Regions from separate parts of the Brevibacillus sp. 1238 genome, predicted to be linked through region 1. Evidence: riboswitches for the same ligand, from Rfam matches in the RefSeq annotation. Region 1 holds a riboswitch; each other region holds the start of a gene.
What was found. A riboswitch is a leader RNA that binds a small molecule or an ion and turns the genes downstream of it on or off. The one in region 1 is predicted to bind S-adenosylmethionine.

Region 1 (4,453 bases):
AACAAGCAAAGGCACACGCTGATCTCGTCGTCGTGATCGCCCATTGGGGCAAGGAACGGGAAGACTTTCCCGTCGATCACCAAAAAGAATTGGCCAAAGCTTACATTGACGCAGGAGCAGACTTGATCGTCGGTGGTCATCCTCACGTCCTGCAAGGCTTTGAACGCTACAACGGCAAGTGGATTGCCTACAGTTTGGGCAATTTCATTTTCACCCGCTCGACGGAGCCAAAAACGTGGCAGACGATGGTACTGCAAGCAAGCTGCACAAAAGACGCTTCCTGTGAACTGACGATGCTCCCGTTCCATGCCGAGCTGGGACGAGCGGTACCGATGAATGACACGGATGGGGCAGCGCTTCTGCAACGAATCGAATCACTGTCGGAAAACGTTCAGATTGAAGCCGATGGTCACGTACAGGCACGCTCATGATAAATGAGGCGTGCCCGTTGCCTTTTTTGGCGAAACTTTTCCATATTGCTTTCGTAGACCATAGTAGAACCACTTTTTCCAGCGAAAAGGAGGCGGCACATATGACCGGATTGATTATCACCGTATCGGCGATCGGCCTTATTATACTCTGCAGTTATTTCATGACCAAATGGGAAAAAGTCGTCTTCCCCGGCAATCAGAAAAACGGGCCTTCAGATACCGATCAACAGCTCTCGGATAAAAAAAGCAAGTAGAAAGGATCAGCGCTGATCTAGACAGACTGCGAGCTATGCCGATTCGATCAGCGGGAAGCAGCGCACGGAAAGTCCGAAGTCACTTTTCAGCACTTGCTCATGCTCTGCGCGAATACCTGTAACGATCAAGCCCGCGCGCAGCACACCGCCCAAGTCGAATTGCACCTTCAATTTCGTCACGTTCACGCCAGCCTCCCGCAAGAAATGCAGCACGCGATCAGGTGTGGCGGCGATACACGAGCCTTCCAAATAACACAGCACCCGTTCGTCTTGCCCTTGCTCCAACTGAGCCGCGGCATTTTTTTCTGTCCAAACAGGATGCGGCGTAAATGGCTGGGTCAACAAGTAAGCCAAATCTTCAACGACAGCGCTTGCGGTCGGCAGTTCGCCTGCACCCCGGCCCGTAAACAACAGGTCGCCCACGATGTTCCCGGAGAGCTGCACCGCATTGAACGCATCCTGGATTTGCGCCAACGGATGGGCAATGGGCAGCACAGTCGGCTGAACCGATAGGCGGATGCCTTGCTCGGCTTTTTGTGCCTGGGCAATCAGCTTGATCCGGTAACCCAGCTCGCTTGCGATCCGGATGTGTCCGGCAGACAAATCGGCGATTCCTTTACGCACGACATCCGCAAGCGGCAACGACTCCCCGTACACAAGCTGCGCGAGAATGTACAATTTGTACATGGCATCGAAACCTTCCACATCCGAACGCGGATCAGCTTCCGCATAGCCCAGCTCCTGCGCCTGCTTCAGCACTTCCTGATAAGAGAGCTGTTCCGCCTCCATTTTCGTCAAGATGAAGTTCGTCGTCCCGTTGAGAATACCGCGAACTCCTTGGATGTCATTTGTGCGCAAAAACTGCCGCAGCACACTCAAAATCGGAATCCCGCCAGCTACGCTCGCTTCATAAGCCAGATGCACCTGATGCTGGTTAGCCAGATCGACAAGCTCAGGGCCGCGTTTGGCGAGCAGCTCTTTGTTCGCCGTTACCACATGGCAGCCTTTTTCAATCAGGGCACGCACGTAATCATACGTAGGCTCGACACCGCCCATTACCTCCACGACAATGTCCACATCGCTTTTTAGCACATCCTCAAAATCGGTAGTCAAAAGCGCAGGATCAACCTGAACCGCCCGTTCTTTTTCCGAATCGCGAACCAATGCTTTGACAATCTCGATCCGTTTGCCCAACCGCTGCGCCAGCTTCTCCTGTTGCGAGCGAATCGTTTTGATGACGCCGCCCCCTACTGTTCCCAATCCCAGCAATCCTACTTTGATTACACCTGCGCTCATTATTACCACCTCATGTCATGTTTTGGAAAAATAAGAAAAACCTTCTTGCTAAGAAGAAGGTTTGGCATCAAGGTCCTTCTCCTTATCTCCCAGAACGATTTTCGTCCTGCAGGAATTGGCACCTTGTCACAAACTGCGTAACGGTTGCCGGGCTTCATCGGGCCAGTCCCTCCACCTCTCTAGATAAAGAAAACTATGAATTTTTGTTCTTTGCTAGATGTCAGTTCTCTCTTGTCTTTGAAATTGGGCAAATGTTTGCCTCGTTCCCACTTTTTCATACATCAAAAAACCTTCTCCGCTAAGAAGAAGGTTCGTCTTGACTGCTACGAGGCACCCGCTTCTTATCTATCGAGACGAAACGTCCCGCAGGAATTGGCACCTTGTCGCAAAAGCAACGGTTGCCGGGCTTCATCGGGCCAGACCCTCCACCTCTCTGGATAAGAACTATGATTTGCTATTGAGCCTATTCTAAGAAATTCCAATGCATTCGTCAACACAATTCTTTTTGTTTGCTGACAAGACTCGCAAGCAGGAAGACAGAACGGCAACCCCCTCAGCAAAGCAGCCGTTTCCACGCGCAAACACACTTTCCACTTCTGCCATGTTGCAGCAAGCGCACGTAACGATTCCTGCTTCGCTTTCCTCTGGCACCTCTTTTTCTTCAACATAGCCGCACCATGGACATATGAAAAGCTGAACCACGCCACTCCCTCCTTTTTCACGGCGACAATCTGGCAACGATATCCTTAAAAAGGCTCCGGTTCGCAAGCTTGCGATCCCTCACATTCGTACAAGATCTAGTCAAGTTGAATTTAATCGCGAGTCATCGTAGCCTCTTTGACAGGTAGATCAACCGCGAGACGCCCTGGTCCATTCGACGAACCGCTGCAAGCGAGAGGCAGCTTCAGCTCAGCTCTTTCGATTTTAGCCGCTTCTATCGCGAAGCTACTCCAGCGCCTCGATTAATCGCATCAATTTCGAGACAAGTTGCCCCCTTCGACAGACCACACCAATCCCCCAAACAAAAAAAGCATTTTCCGACGACCGATACGATCGTTAGAAAATGCGCAAGCAAAGAGAAACGTATTCGTCCCCCTGCTGTCATGGCGAGTCCTCTAACACCTCCCTATCTCCCGTAGGTCCATCAGTGTCGTCGAAACAGGCAGGTCTCCTGACTTTGGGATCATCGTCTGGCGCTGCCTTCCCCATCCAAGTCTGGACAAGTGGCCTGTATGCGCAAAACTCCCCTCTTACAGTGGCGGGACCGTGTCGGATTTGCACCGAGCTTCCCTATTATCCTTGCGGCGATATACCTCAAGGAACCTGTTCCCACATATGAAATTGGAAAAATCACTACTGTTATTGTACCCTACCATTGCCGAGATAGGGAGGGCGAGTTGCGAGCGGCAGCGAAAAGATAGCGAGGAACACGCAGCGACAGCTGGAAAGCGAAAAACGAGTAACGAAAAGCGACACACAGAAAGCGAAACAGCGGGCTTCTCCCGGCTTACAGCGAATACCGTTCCCGCAAAATTCTACAGTGGTGCGCCTCGTGTCCGGCGATAATATAGGCCAATGTGCGTGCCGACAGCTTATTGCCATTTGCTGTGCCCGTTCTCGTCCACGCCTCGGCAGCAATCCCCCGCAGTTGGGCCAGCGTCGACTGTCGCACAGCGTTGTATTCTGCGAGCAAATCCGTCAGACTGCGCTCCTGATAGAAGCCTTCTGCTACATACGTATTTTCATCGAACCCCGCCAGCTCAGTCTGATCCCCTCTGGCGATTCTCAGCAAGCGATAGCTCATGATTCGCTCGGTATCGATGATATGGCCCAGCACTTCTTTTACCGTCCATTTGCCCGGAGCGTAGCGATAATCGATTTGTTCCCCTGTCAATCCGGCGAACATCTCCCCTGTCTGTGCTGCCTGTTGTTCGAGAATCGTCAGCAGATCACCTTCTGGCACTTGACTGACGTAGGTAGCAAAATAATCTTGGTACTCCTCCCGGTTTGGGCGGATCAGCATGCTCATGTCCTCCTCGGCTTCTCTCTATTTATCCTTCTTGCCAGCCTTCAAACAGCAGCACCCGCGCAGGAGCCGCATCTGTTCCTACAAGCTTCAGCGGAGCAGCCACCATAAAGTAGAGGCCCGGTGGCACATCGCGCAGACGCAGCCCTTCGATCACGACGATACCTGCGGCAAACAGCGTTTTATGCGTCGGATGCCCCTCTTGGCTCCGTTCAATCCCCAAAGCATCCGTGCCAATTCCCCGTACGCCTTTTTCAGCCAAATAAGCAGCGCCATCGTGCGCCAAATAAACAAATTCAAACGAAAAGGCGTCGTCTTGCGAATTTTTCGTTTGAAACAGGAGAAACTCTCCCGGGGCGATATCAAACTTTTCCAGCTCAGCCCGGCCAATCTGGTCCTCAACGTGCGTCAAGTCAAGCACACGGCAGTTCCCGACCAGTTTTTCC
Region 2 (4,453 bases), 120 kb from region 1:
TTCTTCCAGCGCATGTCTCGTCGGGTTCCCCGAGCGGGCGTAATCGTATGTGCCCGGCTGATCGATATCAAACTGATGAAAAGTGGAAGCCTGGTAAATCGGAACCGACGACGCACCTGTAAACGGATCGATGCCTGTGGAGCCATGCAAAACTTTTGTCGCGAAATTCATCGAACAGCCCCCCCAACGACGAGACTTGCATCCAACGCTTGAAACAAATCAGCGATCAAATCATCCGGATGTTCAATCCCCACCGAAAGCCTCAGCAATCGATCGCACACGCCGACATACGCCCGCACTTCCTCAGGGATGTCTGCGTGAGTCTGTGTCGCCGGGTACGTACACAACGACTCTACCCCGCCAAGACTTTCCGCAAAGGAGACGACGCGCAAATTTTGCAGAAACAAGCCCACCTGCTCCTGGGAGCGTACCCGGAACGAAACCATGCCGCTGTATCCGCTCGCCTGGCTCGCCTGAATCTCATGCCCGGGATGCTCTTCCAGTCCGGGATAAAACACTTCGGCAACGGCTGGATGTTCTTTCAGCTTTTTCGCTACCGCGAGCGCATTCGACTGGTGTCTGTCCATGCGCAGCGCCAACGTTTTCATGCCGCGCACCAGAAGCCAGCTATCCTGCGGCCCCAGCACGGCGCCGATCGAATTGTGCAAAAACCGGATTTTTTCCGACAACTCCTCGCCCTTTGTAACGATCAACCCTGCCAGCACATCGTTGTGTCCGCCCAAATACTTCGTTGCGCTGTGCAAAATCACATCAGCCCCAAGCTCTAGCGGGCGTTGACAATAAGGAGTCATGAACGTGTTGTCTACAATCGTCAAAAGCCCGTGTTGCTTGGCCAGGCTGGTTATTTCACGAATATTTGTAATCTGCATGAGCGGATTGGTCGGCGTCTCGACGAAAATCGCTTTCGTCTCTGCGCGCAGCGCCTTGTTCACCGCTTCCAGATCGCGCAAATCTACGTAAGTAAAAGCAAGCCCGTAACGGGAAAGCACTTGTTCAAACAAGCGATACGTCCCGCCGTACAAATCGAGCGATACGATGAGGTGATCGCCTTGGGAAAACAACCCCATTACCGTATGGACTGCCGCCATCCCGGACGCGCAGGCAAAGCCGGCATCGCCTCCCTCTGCCTCAGCGATTGTCTCTTCCAAAACAGAACGGGTAGGATTCGCCGTCCGCGTATAGTCAAAACCTGTGCTCTGTCCCAGCGCCGGATGGCGATAAGCGGTAGCGTAGTAGACGGGGAAGCTCACCGCACCCGTTTTCTCATCTTTGCCTACGCCTGCCTGAATCAATTTTGTTTCCAGTCTCATACCGTAATTCTCTCCCTCCAATGATGTCGAGGGGCATGAAAAAAGCCCCCTTTCCTCTGAAAGAAGGCTTTGTTTACGTCGCCGTAAGCAAGACCTTCTCATCTTTCAGAGTTAAAAAACTCTGCAGGAATTAGCACCATTATCTCCCCGTATGAACGAACATACAGGTGATTGGTTGCCGGGCATCATCGGGCCAGTCCCTCCGCCTCTCTGGATAAGAAGTTTGCTATTCAATTTGAATGACCTAATACTAAAGGATAGCGCTGTTTCTTGTCAACAAGATTTTCCACAAGAGTGTGACAACCGCGCCTACGCTTTTTTCAAGGCGTCCATGACCTGATTGTCCAGCTTCGCTGCGGCATTTTTGTCGTATGTCTTTTCGTACTGAGGCTCTACGGATATGCGCGAACCGTAAAACATCACGTCTCTGACAGAGTCAATCGCAATCTCCGCCATCGCAAGCTTCAGGGGAACCCCTTCCAGCCGTTCTGCCTTTAGCTCGGCGCGCCCGTTGATCGCAAAAGAAGAGCCTGCCCCGATCAAATGCAGCACGACCTGCGGTTCTTTGGCGATATTGGCGAGAATGCGGGAGCGGCTGTCTACAGCAAAACGGATGAGTCCGCTGTTCACAGCAAAAGTCCAGGACAAGGAACTGACGGATGGCGCACCTGTCTCGTGATCGACTGTGGCCAACGTCACAAAGCGCTCTTTTTGCAGGAGCGCGAACAGTTCTTCCGATAAGGTTTGGGATACGGTTTCAGCCATTCGGATGCCTCCTCGTATACTTTTGTACGTCTATTGTACCCCTCCCGCAAGCCGGAGGCAAACCTTTCCTCCCCGCCTTGATTCTGGTCGGCTTTTTCCCTAAACTGGTAGAAAACAATGCTTCCAGGAACAAGGAGGTTGAAACAAGTGGCTCCTACGCCTACAGATCGGCTCATGCACAAAATAGATCAAGTCCTCCACGAGCTTCAGGAAGTGCGGAAAATGAACGAGCGCATGGATAAGATCGCCATGTTTTTGGAGGATATCCGGCTTGCTGATGTCATCCAAAATTACACAGCCCCGCGCAAGCTGCTCTGGATCAATTTCCTCGCAGGTCTTGCCCGGGGTCTTGGTTTGACGATTGGGACTGCTATCGTTCTCGCACTGCTCGGTTCGCTACTGACACAATTTCTCTCGATCCCGATCCTCGGCGACTACATCCGCGAACTGGTCGATTACGTCCAGACTTACAAACAGCCGTAACAGCAGCTACTTGTCTTTCTTTTTGTCACGATCGTCGTCATCTTCGTCACGATCGCGGTCATCGTCGTCCCGATCGTCATCGTCCCATTTGCCATCGTGTTTCTTCCAGAAGCCGTACGCTTTGCCATTCGGATGCTTGTGCTTCTTCTCATCCTCATCATGCTCAGGCGGCGCGACGATGACCTTCGTGCTCAGGACGATGTCTGCTTGCTTGACCAGCTTGTCTTTTACATACAGTTCAAGCTGAATCGCTTTGGCCGTGTACGAGCGATCTTTGTACGTCAATTCCAGCGTGTACTCGCCCTTGTCATTGGGCTTGATCTCTTTTTTCTTGCCGTCTGGTTTAATCGCGAAAAGCTTCGCCTTTTGCTTTTTGTCCCAGCCCTTGACGGTACCTTTCAGTTCGATCTGCTTTTTCTTTATGTCGTGCACAGCTGTGCCCGCAATGCTGTAGTCTACTTCCGGATTGTTGTCCGGTGTCTTTTTCGGCTCAATCGCAATCGAGTCCTCGTCCACCTTTTTCCCGGCCTCATACACTTCGATCACAGCCTTGCTGCTCTTGGCATCCGTCGTCGGATTCTCGAAAGTCACACTGAAGCTGTCAACGTTATCGAGCAGCTTTTTCAGGCTGGCCTCTTTTCGCACGCCGTTATACGTGACGACAACCCGCTCCGCCCCGTGCTTGACAATCCCTTTGACTTGCCACTCTGCTTTTTTCGCGTCATAAACCGTGAACATATGGAGCAGCCTGTTTTTGTCCTCTTCCGTTTGCGCTACGAGCTTTACTTTCTCCGTGTCGGCAAGCACGCTTCCCGCAAAAGCCTGAACAGTCACATACTGCTCGGCGGACGTACCGACGGCAGGGAAGCTGACGGTAAACGAGTGCTCGCTGGTCGGCACCGTCTCGATGATATCACCGTTCGGCTTGGTCACGACCACCTTGGTCACGTCCGGTGTCACAAGACCTTTGATGTACACCTTGTCGCTTTTCGTCTGGGCGCTCACGCTGACCAGTTGCTCATCCGCTTTCGGGCTGCGCACTTCCAGCCAGATGTCGTTGTAGTAGTCGCGATAAATCCGCTCCCATTCCGCCTTGTTCGTTTCCATATACGATTGCAACTTTACGTTCAAATTAATTTTATCGACGATAATGTACAGATGGTCTGCCTGTGTTTTCAGGAGCGTGTTCAGCGTAGCCGGATCGCTTTGGACAAGCTCCTTGAGCTGATATCGGGTCGCTTTCTGTCCTTGCTCATTCATGACTACCTTGGATGTTTCGGCTGCTCCTGTCGAGCTTGCGTCCGCCAGAAGCGGTGTCAGGCAACCGATGAGTCCCGCCGCTGTTACGACAGCCAAAACGGGCCTGGTCATGATTTTTTTCATTGTTGTTCCCCCTCTATTCTGCCAGTCATTCCCTCTGTGCCCAGGGCAACCATACAGACGGCGCATTTTTTTCAAAAGTTGCATCCGGAAGAAAACCACTCCTAATGGCCCATTTTCCGCTTGCAGAACCAGTTTGTTTTGAGGCTAATCACCCGCACCTCAATAAAAAAAGACTCCCGCAAGCCTCGGATTCGTCCCCAAGGCTTCGGGAGTCTTTTTGTTTCGCTCATCAACAGTTGAATTTCGGCTCGTTTTCAATCGCAGCCAGCAGGCTCTCCACCGCTTCCGCGGGATAGCGGTTATCTACCGTACCCGCTTCCTGCTTGCCCGACAAATGATACCAGCCGTTTTCCACCCGGTACGAAAGCTCGCTGATGGCATGATCCTCCAGCAACAGCTGGGCAAAAAACGCGGCAGTGTCGAGCGCAGACCGATCGTCGGGGCGGGCTTCTGCCACAACCTGAATTTGCAGCCAGTTAAAAAGGGCATCT
Region 3 (4,453 bases), on a different contig from region 1:
TTCATTACTATGAAGATTTGTCAATTAAGGAAGTAGCACAAGTGCTGGATATTTCCGAGGATGCGGTACGGACGCAGCTGCATCGGGCGCGCAAACATTTTCGGGCATTGTGTGAAAAGGAGGGATTGGAATGGAACTAGATCAGGGGCTGCGTGAAGCTGTACGCGAAGCAGGGAAAGCGGCAGCTTCGGAAGTGAAGTTTACCCGGGAAATGGAAGAGAGGATTCGGATGGAGGTCGGGAAGAAAAAGCAGAAAAATCGCAATCGCGTGGTCATGGCGGGATCGCTTGCGGCTTGTCTGGCATTGACCGTGCTAGGGGTGCGAGAGGGCTTTCTGCCGTCCATGTCGCCGCAAAAAAATGGAACGAGCGCAGCGGCGGCGCATCAAACGGACAAAACCGCGGAGCAGGCCGTTTCACCGGAACAAGCGCTGGCTCCGCTGCAAAAGGCAGTCCCTGAGCTTGGCGGCGTCACACTGCGCAAAGGCGAGACGCTGGATGGGATTGCGCTTGTGACCTTGCTGCAAAAGGACAGGGCAATCGGACAAGTCGCGTATGACACCCGGACGGGGCGGATCGAAAGCTACTTGCTGGACGCGAGCAATGACGGCGAGAAAACAACGATTGCGCCCGCGCAAGCAGAGAAAGTCGCGCAAGCATTTTTGCAGACCGCGCTCGGTGAAGAAGCGAAGGCTTACGCGCATCAGGCGACAGAAGTTTATGCGGATGAGGATTGGCGCAACGGAACGTGGATGAACGTCAGCTATCAGCGGTTGGAAAACGGCAAGCCTGTCCCGTACGATGTCTTGACTGTCCAGGTGGACAAAAAGGAGCGCGTCGCCTTTTTCGGCAGGTTGAACGAGCAGGAACAGAAGCTGTTTGCCAAATTCGCCGCCTCCGTGACTGAACTGAATCCGTTCCCGGTTGTCTACAACAAACAGCTGACTCGAGATGGCTGGGCGCTGGTTTTGGGCAAAGTGAACGACGAAGGCCAGACAGCGATGGTGAGCGAAATCGGCAACGGGCAAGACATCGATCTGTACCGGATTCAGCGGGACCGCAACGAAGAAGCGCAAAAGCCAAATGAAGCAGAGGCGTTAAAGCAAGCGAAGCAGCTTCTCGGCCGATTGCTTGGAGCTGACAGCGCGAACTATCGCCATGTGGAATCGAATAGCGCGGAAAAATTCATGCGCTATCATAACGGATTACCTGTCATGGAAGATGTGCTGGATATTGAGCTGGGCAGCTCCGGACGTCTTCTGATGTTCAGCAAACCGACGAGAGCGTATTCCCCGTCTTCGTTCCCGGATGCTGCGGAAGCTGTGGCGAAAAGCGCCGCCGAAAACGAGCTGGCCGCAAATATGAAGCTTGTATACGTGCAGCACATGTCCGAAGGGAAGGCGCTGAAACAGCCGACACTGGAATACAGGGCAGCGGTTTCCTTTTTCCAACAAGGAAGGCCGGTTTTCCTTGATTGGTACATTGATGCGCATAGCGGCAAGATCAACTACGGTACGGGAAACAACGGCTTTGCCTACGATCAGCTGCAGCGGGAGCAGCCGCAGGCAGATGCGTTCGAGACACACGAACAGCCTGTCATCGTGCGTACGAAGGAAGAGGCGAAGGCGCTTTTGCAAACGGAATTTGGCGTCAACGTCGAAGGCATGTCCTATCGGGAATCCGTAGATGATCACCAAAAGAACAAATCATTCAACTGGGCAGATAGCAAAGACCGCTGGCATGAAGTGACGATCGACGCGAAGACGAGCCAGGTAGTTGGGTTGCGCGTTCCCCGCACAAATACGCAAGTGACCGTGAAGCGCGAACAGGCCGAGCAGGCAGCCGTGTTCTTTTTGGCCAAATACGCCGATCCGGGCGTAAAAGAAGTGCAGCTTGCACAAGTGATGGAACCTGGCGCAGCCAATCCGGTTTCGTCAGGCAACTGGGTATTCCGCTATGTCATGAGCAAGGATGGGATTCCGGTGTTGGACAAGGGGCCAGATGCCGCTTACGAGGTGTCGGTAGACCCTTCGACCGGGAAGGTAAACAGCTTCCGGAATTGGCGAGAGACTCACAAGTTGATAGAGCTTCCTTCGTCAGCCGAGGTCGTTTCCAAACAAAAGGCTGCCGAGTCGTTTTTGCGCGTCATGCCACTCAGGCTTGTTTACCTGTTAAAAGATCAGGAAAACGATTGGCTGGATCGTCCGAGACTCGCGTACATTCCGTGGAGCGAGGAAGAGCTGGCAAGCAGTTTCATTACCATCGATGCCAAAAGCGGCGAGGCTGTAATCGAGCCGTAAGGACAAGAAAAAGAGGCTATCCCGCAAGCCAGCTGGAAGGCGGGGGGATAGCCTCTTCTTGTCATTTACCTAGCAGTCGTCACACGAACACCCAACAATGACCAGCAGGATAAACAGTACGAGCACCAGTGCGAAGCAGTCTCCAAAGATGCCATTTCCGCAGTAAGATGTACTCACGTTTGTTCCCCCTCCTTTCCGTTATGCTACAGTCTATACACGATCGCACAGATTGGCGTGGGCGGATGCCCGGTAAGCACAAAAATGGGCGCAGTCGGGGAGAAAAGCAGTAAATAATAGACAAATTCTCAATTGACGTAGACAGGACGCGGTGTTAAGATACTGTCAAACATGAAACCTGAAAGTCAAAAATGAATACCATGGTACAACTCTTATCAAGAGAGGCAGAGGGACTGGCCTGATGAAGCCTCGGCAACCGGTTAAAATCCGGTGCCAATTCCAGCAAAGCTACGGCTTTGAAAGATGAGAGGATGGTTCAGGCGCAATTGTATCCGCGGACAAATCCTCTTCTTTCAAAGAAGAGGATTTTTTTGTGCAAAAAAACTGCCGAGAATAAACGCCGCAAGGGAGAAAAGGAGTACGTCAATGAAACCCACTTTTCGCGAACAGCTTTCCCGGAAAATTCTGATTCTGGACGGTGCGATGGGCACGATGCTGCAACAGGCGAACTTGACCGCCGATGATTTTGGCGGCGAAGCCTACGATGGTTGCAACGAGCTTTTGAACTTGACGCGACCAGACGTCATTCGATCCATCCACGAAAAATATTTGGAGGCGGGAGCGGACATCGTCGAGACGAATACATTCGGAGCCACCTCCGTCGTGTTGGCCGAGTACGATGTCGCCGACAAGGATCTGGAGTTAAACATCGCTGCGGCCCGCCTGGCGAAGGAAGCCGTAGATGCCTATAGCACAACCGAGTGGCCGCGATACGTGGCAGGGGCAATGGGACCGACGACGAAAACGCTCGCTTTGACAGGCGGCGTCACCTTCGAGGAGCTGGTGGAGTCCTACTATCGTCAGGCAAAAGGACTGATCATTGGCGGAGCCGACGTGCTGCTGCTGGAAACATCGCAGGATACGCTGAACGTCAAGGCGGGGGGAATCGGCATCCGCAAAGCGTTCGCAGAGCTGGATGTGGAGTTGCCCGTCATGCTGTCCGGGACGATTGAACCGATGGGCACGACTCTTGCCGGTCAAAACATCGAGGCGTTTTATATCTCGCTTGAGCATTTGAAGCCCGTGTCCGTTGGGCTGAACTGTGCGACCGGCCCCGAGTTCATGCGCGACCATCTGCGCACGCTGTCCGGACTGGCTCAATGCGGAGTGAGCTGTTACCCCAATGCGGGCTTGCCGGATGAAAACGGACATTACCATGAGACGCCGCAAGGGCTTGCGACGAAAATGCGCGCTTTTGCAGAACAAGGCTGGCTGAACGTGGCGGGCGGCTGCTGCGGAACGACGCCCGACCATATCAGGGCGATGGCAGAAGCATTGAAAGACTGCAAGCCACGTCAGGCTGTCGATCAGGCTGTCAGCGCGGTATCCGGCATCGAAGTCGTGTACGTGGAAGATGACAGTCGCCCGCTGTTGGTAGGGGAGCGCACAAACGTCATCGGTTCGAAAAAATTCCGCGACTTGATCGCCGCAGGCCAATACGAGGAAGCGTCAGATATCGCCCGGGCACAAGTAAAACGCGGCGCTCACGTCATCGATATTTGTTTGGCTGACCCGGATCGGGATGAATACGCCGATATGGAAAAATTCCTGCAATTCGTCGTGAAAAAGGTCAAGGCTCCGCTGATGATCGACTCGACGGATGCAAAAGTAATGGAGCTGGGCCTGCGCTATTCCCAGGGAAAAGCGATTCTCAACTCGATCAACCTGGAAGACGGCCTGGAGCGCTTTGAAGAAGTAGCGCCGCTGATCAAAAAGTTCGGAGCGGCTGTAGTCGTCGGAACGATCGAGGAAGCGGGCATGGCTGTCACGCGCGAGAAGAAGCTGGAAGTGGCGAAGCGCTCGTACGATATTTTGGTCAACCAGTACGGAATTGCCCCGCAAGACATCATTTTCGACCCGCTGGTGTTCCCGGTCGGTACAGGGGATGAGCAGTACATCGGTTCCGCCAAGGAGACG
Region 4 (4,453 bases), on a different contig from region 1:
GACTATCCAGTGAAAGACACAAAAAAACGAAAAAACCACTTCCCTGACGAGAGTGGTTTTTTCGTTTTCGCTTGAATGAAAAGGTATGGTGTTGTAGGAAAACCTATACCTTGCTCACGGCAACAGCTGCTTCCAAAGCTTGCTTCAAATCGCCGATGATGTCTTCGATCGCCTCTGTTCCGACAGACAGACGGATCAATCCGGGAGTTACTCCTGCCGTTAATTGCTCCGCTTCGTTCATTTGCTGGTGCGTCGTGCTCGCCGGATGGATAACGAGCGACTTGGAGTCGCCTACGTTTGCCAAATGAGAGAAGAGCTTTACGGATTCGATCAATGTTTTGCCTGCTTGCACGCCGCCGCGGATGCCGAAGGTGAGGATGGCGCCAGCGCCTTTTGGCAAATATTTTTGCGCGAGTGCGTAGTTGGCGTCGCCTTCAAGACCTGGGTAGCTGACCCATTCCACTGCCGGATGCTCGGCGAGGAATTTCGCTACCGCGAGTGCGTTTTGGCTGTGGCGCTCCATGCGCAGGTGGAGTGTCTCCAGACCTTGCAGGAACAGGAAAGAGTTGATAGGAGCTACGGCAGCGCCGATATCGCGTTGCAGTTGCACGCGCGCTTTGATGATGTAGGCGAGCGGGCCGACTGCTTCTGTATAAACGACTCCGTGATAGCTTGGGTCTGGCGTCGTCAGACCAGGGAATTTGCCGTTGTTCCAGTCGAATTTGCCGGAATCTACGATAATGCCGCCAATCGCCGTGCCGTGTCCGCCGATGAATTTGGTCGTGGAGTGAACGACGATGTCAGCTCCGTGCTCGAACGGACGGGTCAGGATTGGCGAAGCGAATGTATTGTCGACAATCAGCGGCACGCCGTTTTCGTGCGCGATGTCCGCAATTGCCTGCAAGTCGGCCACGTCGATGCGAGGGTTGCCGATCGTCTCGCAAAAGAGCGCCTTGGTATTATCGTTGATGAACGCGCGGAAGTTGTCCGGATTGGACTGATCCACAAAGTGTACTTTGATGCCCAGGCGTGGCAGCGTATGGGCAAAAAGGTTGTACGTCCCGCCATACAAGCTGCTGGATGCGACAATCTCGTCGCCCGCTTGCGCAATATTCAAAATCGAGAAGGTGATGGCTGCCTGACCGGAAGAGGTTGCCAGCGCACCTACGCCGCCTTCGAGCAGAGCGACGCGCTTTTCAAATGCGTCTTGGGTCGGATTCATGATGCGCGTATAAATGTTGCCGAACTCTTTCAAAGCAAACAGGTTGGCAGCATGCTCCGTGTCACGGAAGACGTAGGAAGTCGTTTGGTAGATCGGAACCGCGCGCGAGCCTGTTACCGGGTCTACCTCCTGTCCGCCGTGTACGGCGAGCGTTTCCGGTTTCCATTGTTGTTGGTCAGACATGATCATCTCTCCTTTTTATATGGGGGTAAGGAAATAAAAAAACGGAGCGTTCTCCTGAGTAGAAGAAGGCTCCGGCTATGCGCGGGTGTGCGTTCATCTCTCAGAATCTATGGATTCTGCAGGAATTAGCACCGCGCAAGACTCGCTTGCTGGTTGCCGGGTTTCATAGGGCCTGTCCCTCCACCGCTCTTGATGAAAATGTAGCTTTCAGTTGTTGTCATAATTGTATGAAAAACCATACTTCGCTGTCAACATCAAATGATTAAGTTATCGGGGTGGATTTTGTGGATTTTAAAGATTTACCCGTTCATGCTGTTGCCCATAAGATCCAGAGAGCCTGTCTGGTAAGCTCTGTTTACATGGTTTGTATGAGGGTTTCCTTCATCTGAAACCAAATGAGTTGCCTCACGAGATTGTTTTCCTTTTTTGGCATACAAGAGGACCGCAGCCAGAGTGCAAACAGCCAAAATTCCAAGGACATACATCATAGAAATAACTCCCCCTCACGCTAAGCTTCATCAATTATCAGCGTTCTTTTTCATGAACTGGCAGACATGGTTTTTTACTTGTAATTTTATAATTTTATGGTCATTTTTGTAAATTCTTTGAACTTGCAAGCAACCGAGCCTTGCTGTCACAAAATTGCCCCTATATCTCGGCGCTTTCGCAGCTCCCGCCGTTAGAAAACGCCTGGGGCCTATGATATGATGGAAATGGCAGAAAACGACTAAACGATTGTACATATAGGAGGAAAAAACGCGATGAGCCATGGCGTGAAGGAAATTACACCACAAGAGCTGCTGGAAAAGCTCGCGGCAAAAGAACAGCTTCAGGTGATTGATGTACGCGAGGTGGAGGAGTGGAACGAAGGCCATATCAAAGAGGCCAAGCTGATTCCGCTCGGCTTTTTGCCGCATCGCACCGACGAGCTGGACAAAGACATTCCGGTCATCATGGTGTGCCGAAGCGGCGCACGCAGCCACCGGGCAACTGAATATTTGTGTGAGCTTGGCTTTGACGCTGCCAATATGGTAGGCGGAATGCTGGCATGGCCTGGGGAAAAAGAAGTCTAGAAAGACAGAGAAAATGTGCGCTGCTCGCCGCTGCAAGCAAAGCGGGATGGCGCATGAGATGTGCAGGGGAGGCAGGAAATCGTGAGTGAAGGAGCACAGCAACAAGGGTCAGCGTTGCAGCGCCATTGGTTTACGGTGCTGGCAGGCTTGATTATCCTTGCGATTGTAGGTGTGTTCGGCTACAAATACTTGGCAAAAGATCCGATTCCGGTGATGAAGCCGATCGCGGACTTTTCGTTGGACAACAGTGACGGAACTTCCTATACGTTCTCGCAAGGCAAAGGCAAGGTGCGCCTTGTCGAGTTCATGTTTACCAATTGCCCTGATATTTGCCCGGCAACGACGTACAACATGTCCAAGCTTCAGGATCAGTTGAAGGAGAAAAAGCTGTTCGGCAACAAGGTTGAGTTTGTCTCGATCACCTTCGACCCCGACTTTGATACGGCTGAGGTTTTGCAGCAGTATGCAGCGAAGTTCAAGGCTGATCAAAGCGGCTGGAAGTTTTTGCGCGGAGATGCCCAGGCGGTGGAAAAAGTAACGAAAGACTTCGGGATCGCGGTACTGAAGCAGCCTGACGGTTCTTTTGCCCACACCGCCCGCATGTTCCTCGTCGACGGTGACGGCAACATGCGCCGTGCTTACGGCATGGCGGCGGACATGGACATGGAGCAAATGATGAAAGAAATGGAACAGCTCGCTGACTAGACTCAGACGGTTTCTTCGTACGTGATGTTCACGACTCGTTCCGTTTGGTTTTCAAATTCAATATGCACAAGAAGCGCCCACCTGCGATTGCCCTGCTGGAGCAAGAGCTTGAACGTCTCCTCTGACGTGGTGGGCGTTTTTGCTATGCGCCCGACATGCAAATAGTCTACGATTTGCGCGTGCGGATATTTTTGCATCGTTTCCTGCATCGCCAATCTGCCCCATTTGGCATATGGCGGCTGGGCATTTGCTGGGGCATACTGGAAAAAGAACAGCAGCAAACTTGCGGCCAGTGTAGCGAGAAAGCTGCGCGTGAGGAACATGTTCATGGAAGAATGCATGGCGGAGGCTCTCCTTTTTCGTGTTGGAAAACGGGCTTGCCATGTAGTCTGAAGTCTTTTTAAAGCGGTCATTCGTAGAAAATCCTTACACGTGCAAAAGGGGGCTTGCGGCCGGAGCAGTCGCTTGATGCCCAGCTTTTGCTCGAGTTGGAGATACCGCGTATCAGTTTTCTAATATTGACCGAAGATGAATGTGTGGAATTAACAAGACAGGATGAAACGAACGCCTCGCGTTGTGTTACAATAAGAATGGCATGCTTGGTTCGGGTTCCCAAAATCATGCACGATGAAGTTAGGAGGAAAGAGTTTGAGCGACGTTAAGATTTTCGCAATGGGCGGCCTCGGCGAGATCGGAAAAAATATGTATTGCGTCGAGTATGAGGATGAAATTATCATCATTGACTGCGGGGTGAAGTTCCCCGAAAATGAAATGTTCGGTATCGACCTGGTCATCCCCGATATTTCCTATTTGGTGGACAACCAGCACAAGATTAAAGCACTTTTGTTAACGCACGGACATGAGGATCACATCGGAGCGATTCCTTATATTTTCAAACAAATTAACGTGCCGATCTACGGTGGTCGTCTGACCCTGGGCTTGGTCAAGGCGAAGCTGGAAGAGCATCGCATGCAAAATGACGTGAAGATGATTCCGATCTCGGAAGATACGGAAATTCCGTTCAATCGACTGAAAGCGACTTTCTTCCGTACGAATCACAGCATCCCGGATTCGCTCGGGGTTGTGCTCCACACGCCTGAAGGCATGGTTATCCATACAGGCGACTTCAAATTTGATATGACTCCAGTCGGACAGACCACAGAGTACGGCAAAATTGCCAAACTCGGCGCGAGTGGCGACGTTTTGGCTTTGCTTTCCGATAGTACAAACAGTGAGCGCTACGGCTTCACCATGTCAGAGCGCACAGTTG

Region 2: it holds a riboswitch for S-adenosylmethionine, as region 1 does, so the genes downstream of both, M2298_RS07945 (aminotransferase class I/II-fold pyridoxal phosphate-dependent enzyme) here and M2298_RS08505 (homoserine dehydrogenase) in region 1, are expected to answer to the same signal.
Region 3: it holds a riboswitch for S-adenosylmethionine, as region 1 does, so the genes downstream of both, metH (methionine synthase) here and M2298_RS08505 (homoserine dehydrogenase) in region 1, are expected to answer to the same signal.
Region 4: it holds a riboswitch for S-adenosylmethionine, as region 1 does, so the genes downstream of both, M2298_RS22935 (homocysteine synthase) here and M2298_RS08505 (homoserine dehydrogenase) in region 1, are expected to answer to the same signal.

Annotation. Positions count from the first base shown of each region.
Region 1 is NZ_JARXWC010000003.1:195,139-199,591, reverse strand. It holds gene M2298_RS08515 (CapA family protein) at 1-431, shown strand, start outside; gene M2298_RS08510 (hypothetical protein) at 533-685, shown strand; gene M2298_RS08505 (homoserine dehydrogenase) at 719-1,981, opposite strand; SAM riboswitch class I at 2,061-2,171, opposite strand; SAM riboswitch class I at 2,320-2,425, opposite strand; cobalamin riboswitch at 3,126-3,323, opposite strand; gene M2298_RS08500 (DinB family protein) at 3,489-4,004, opposite strand; gene M2298_RS08495 (cyclase family protein) at 4,033-4,453, opposite strand, start outside.
Region 2 is NZ_JARXWC010000003.1:76,629-81,081, reverse strand. It holds gene M2298_RS07950 (trans-sulfuration enzyme family protein) at 1-171, opposite strand, end outside; gene M2298_RS07945 (aminotransferase class I/II-fold pyridoxal phosphate-dependent enzyme) at 168-1,331, opposite strand; SAM riboswitch class I at 1,427-1,552, opposite strand; gene M2298_RS07940 (pyridoxamine 5'-phosphate oxidase family protein) at 1,641-2,096, opposite strand; gene M2298_RS07935 (DUF5665 domain-containing protein) at 2,271-2,579, shown strand; gene M2298_RS07930 (hypothetical protein) at 2,586-3,962, opposite strand; gene M2298_RS07925 (hypothetical protein) at 4,192-4,453, opposite strand, start outside.
Region 3 is NZ_JARXWC010000002.1:118,528-122,980, forward strand. It holds gene M2298_RS04370 (sigma-70 family RNA polymerase sigma factor) at 1-140, shown strand, start outside; gene M2298_RS04375 (YcdB/YcdC domain-containing protein) at 131-2,299, shown strand; gene M2298_RS04380 (YjcZ family sporulation protein) at 2,369-2,476, opposite strand; SAM riboswitch class I at 2,686-2,786, shown strand; gene metH (methionine synthase) at 2,903-4,453, shown strand, end outside.
Region 4 is NZ_JARXWC010000013.1:37,220-41,672, reverse strand. It holds gene M2298_RS22935 (homocysteine synthase) at 104-1,405, opposite strand; SAM riboswitch class I at 1,496-1,604, opposite strand; gene M2298_RS22930 (rhodanese-like domain-containing protein) at 2,167-2,478, shown strand; gene M2298_RS22925 (SCO family protein) at 2,560-3,183, shown strand; gene M2298_RS22920 (YqzG/YhdC family protein) at 3,186-3,524, opposite strand; gene rnjA (ribonuclease J1) at 3,811-4,453, shown strand, end outside.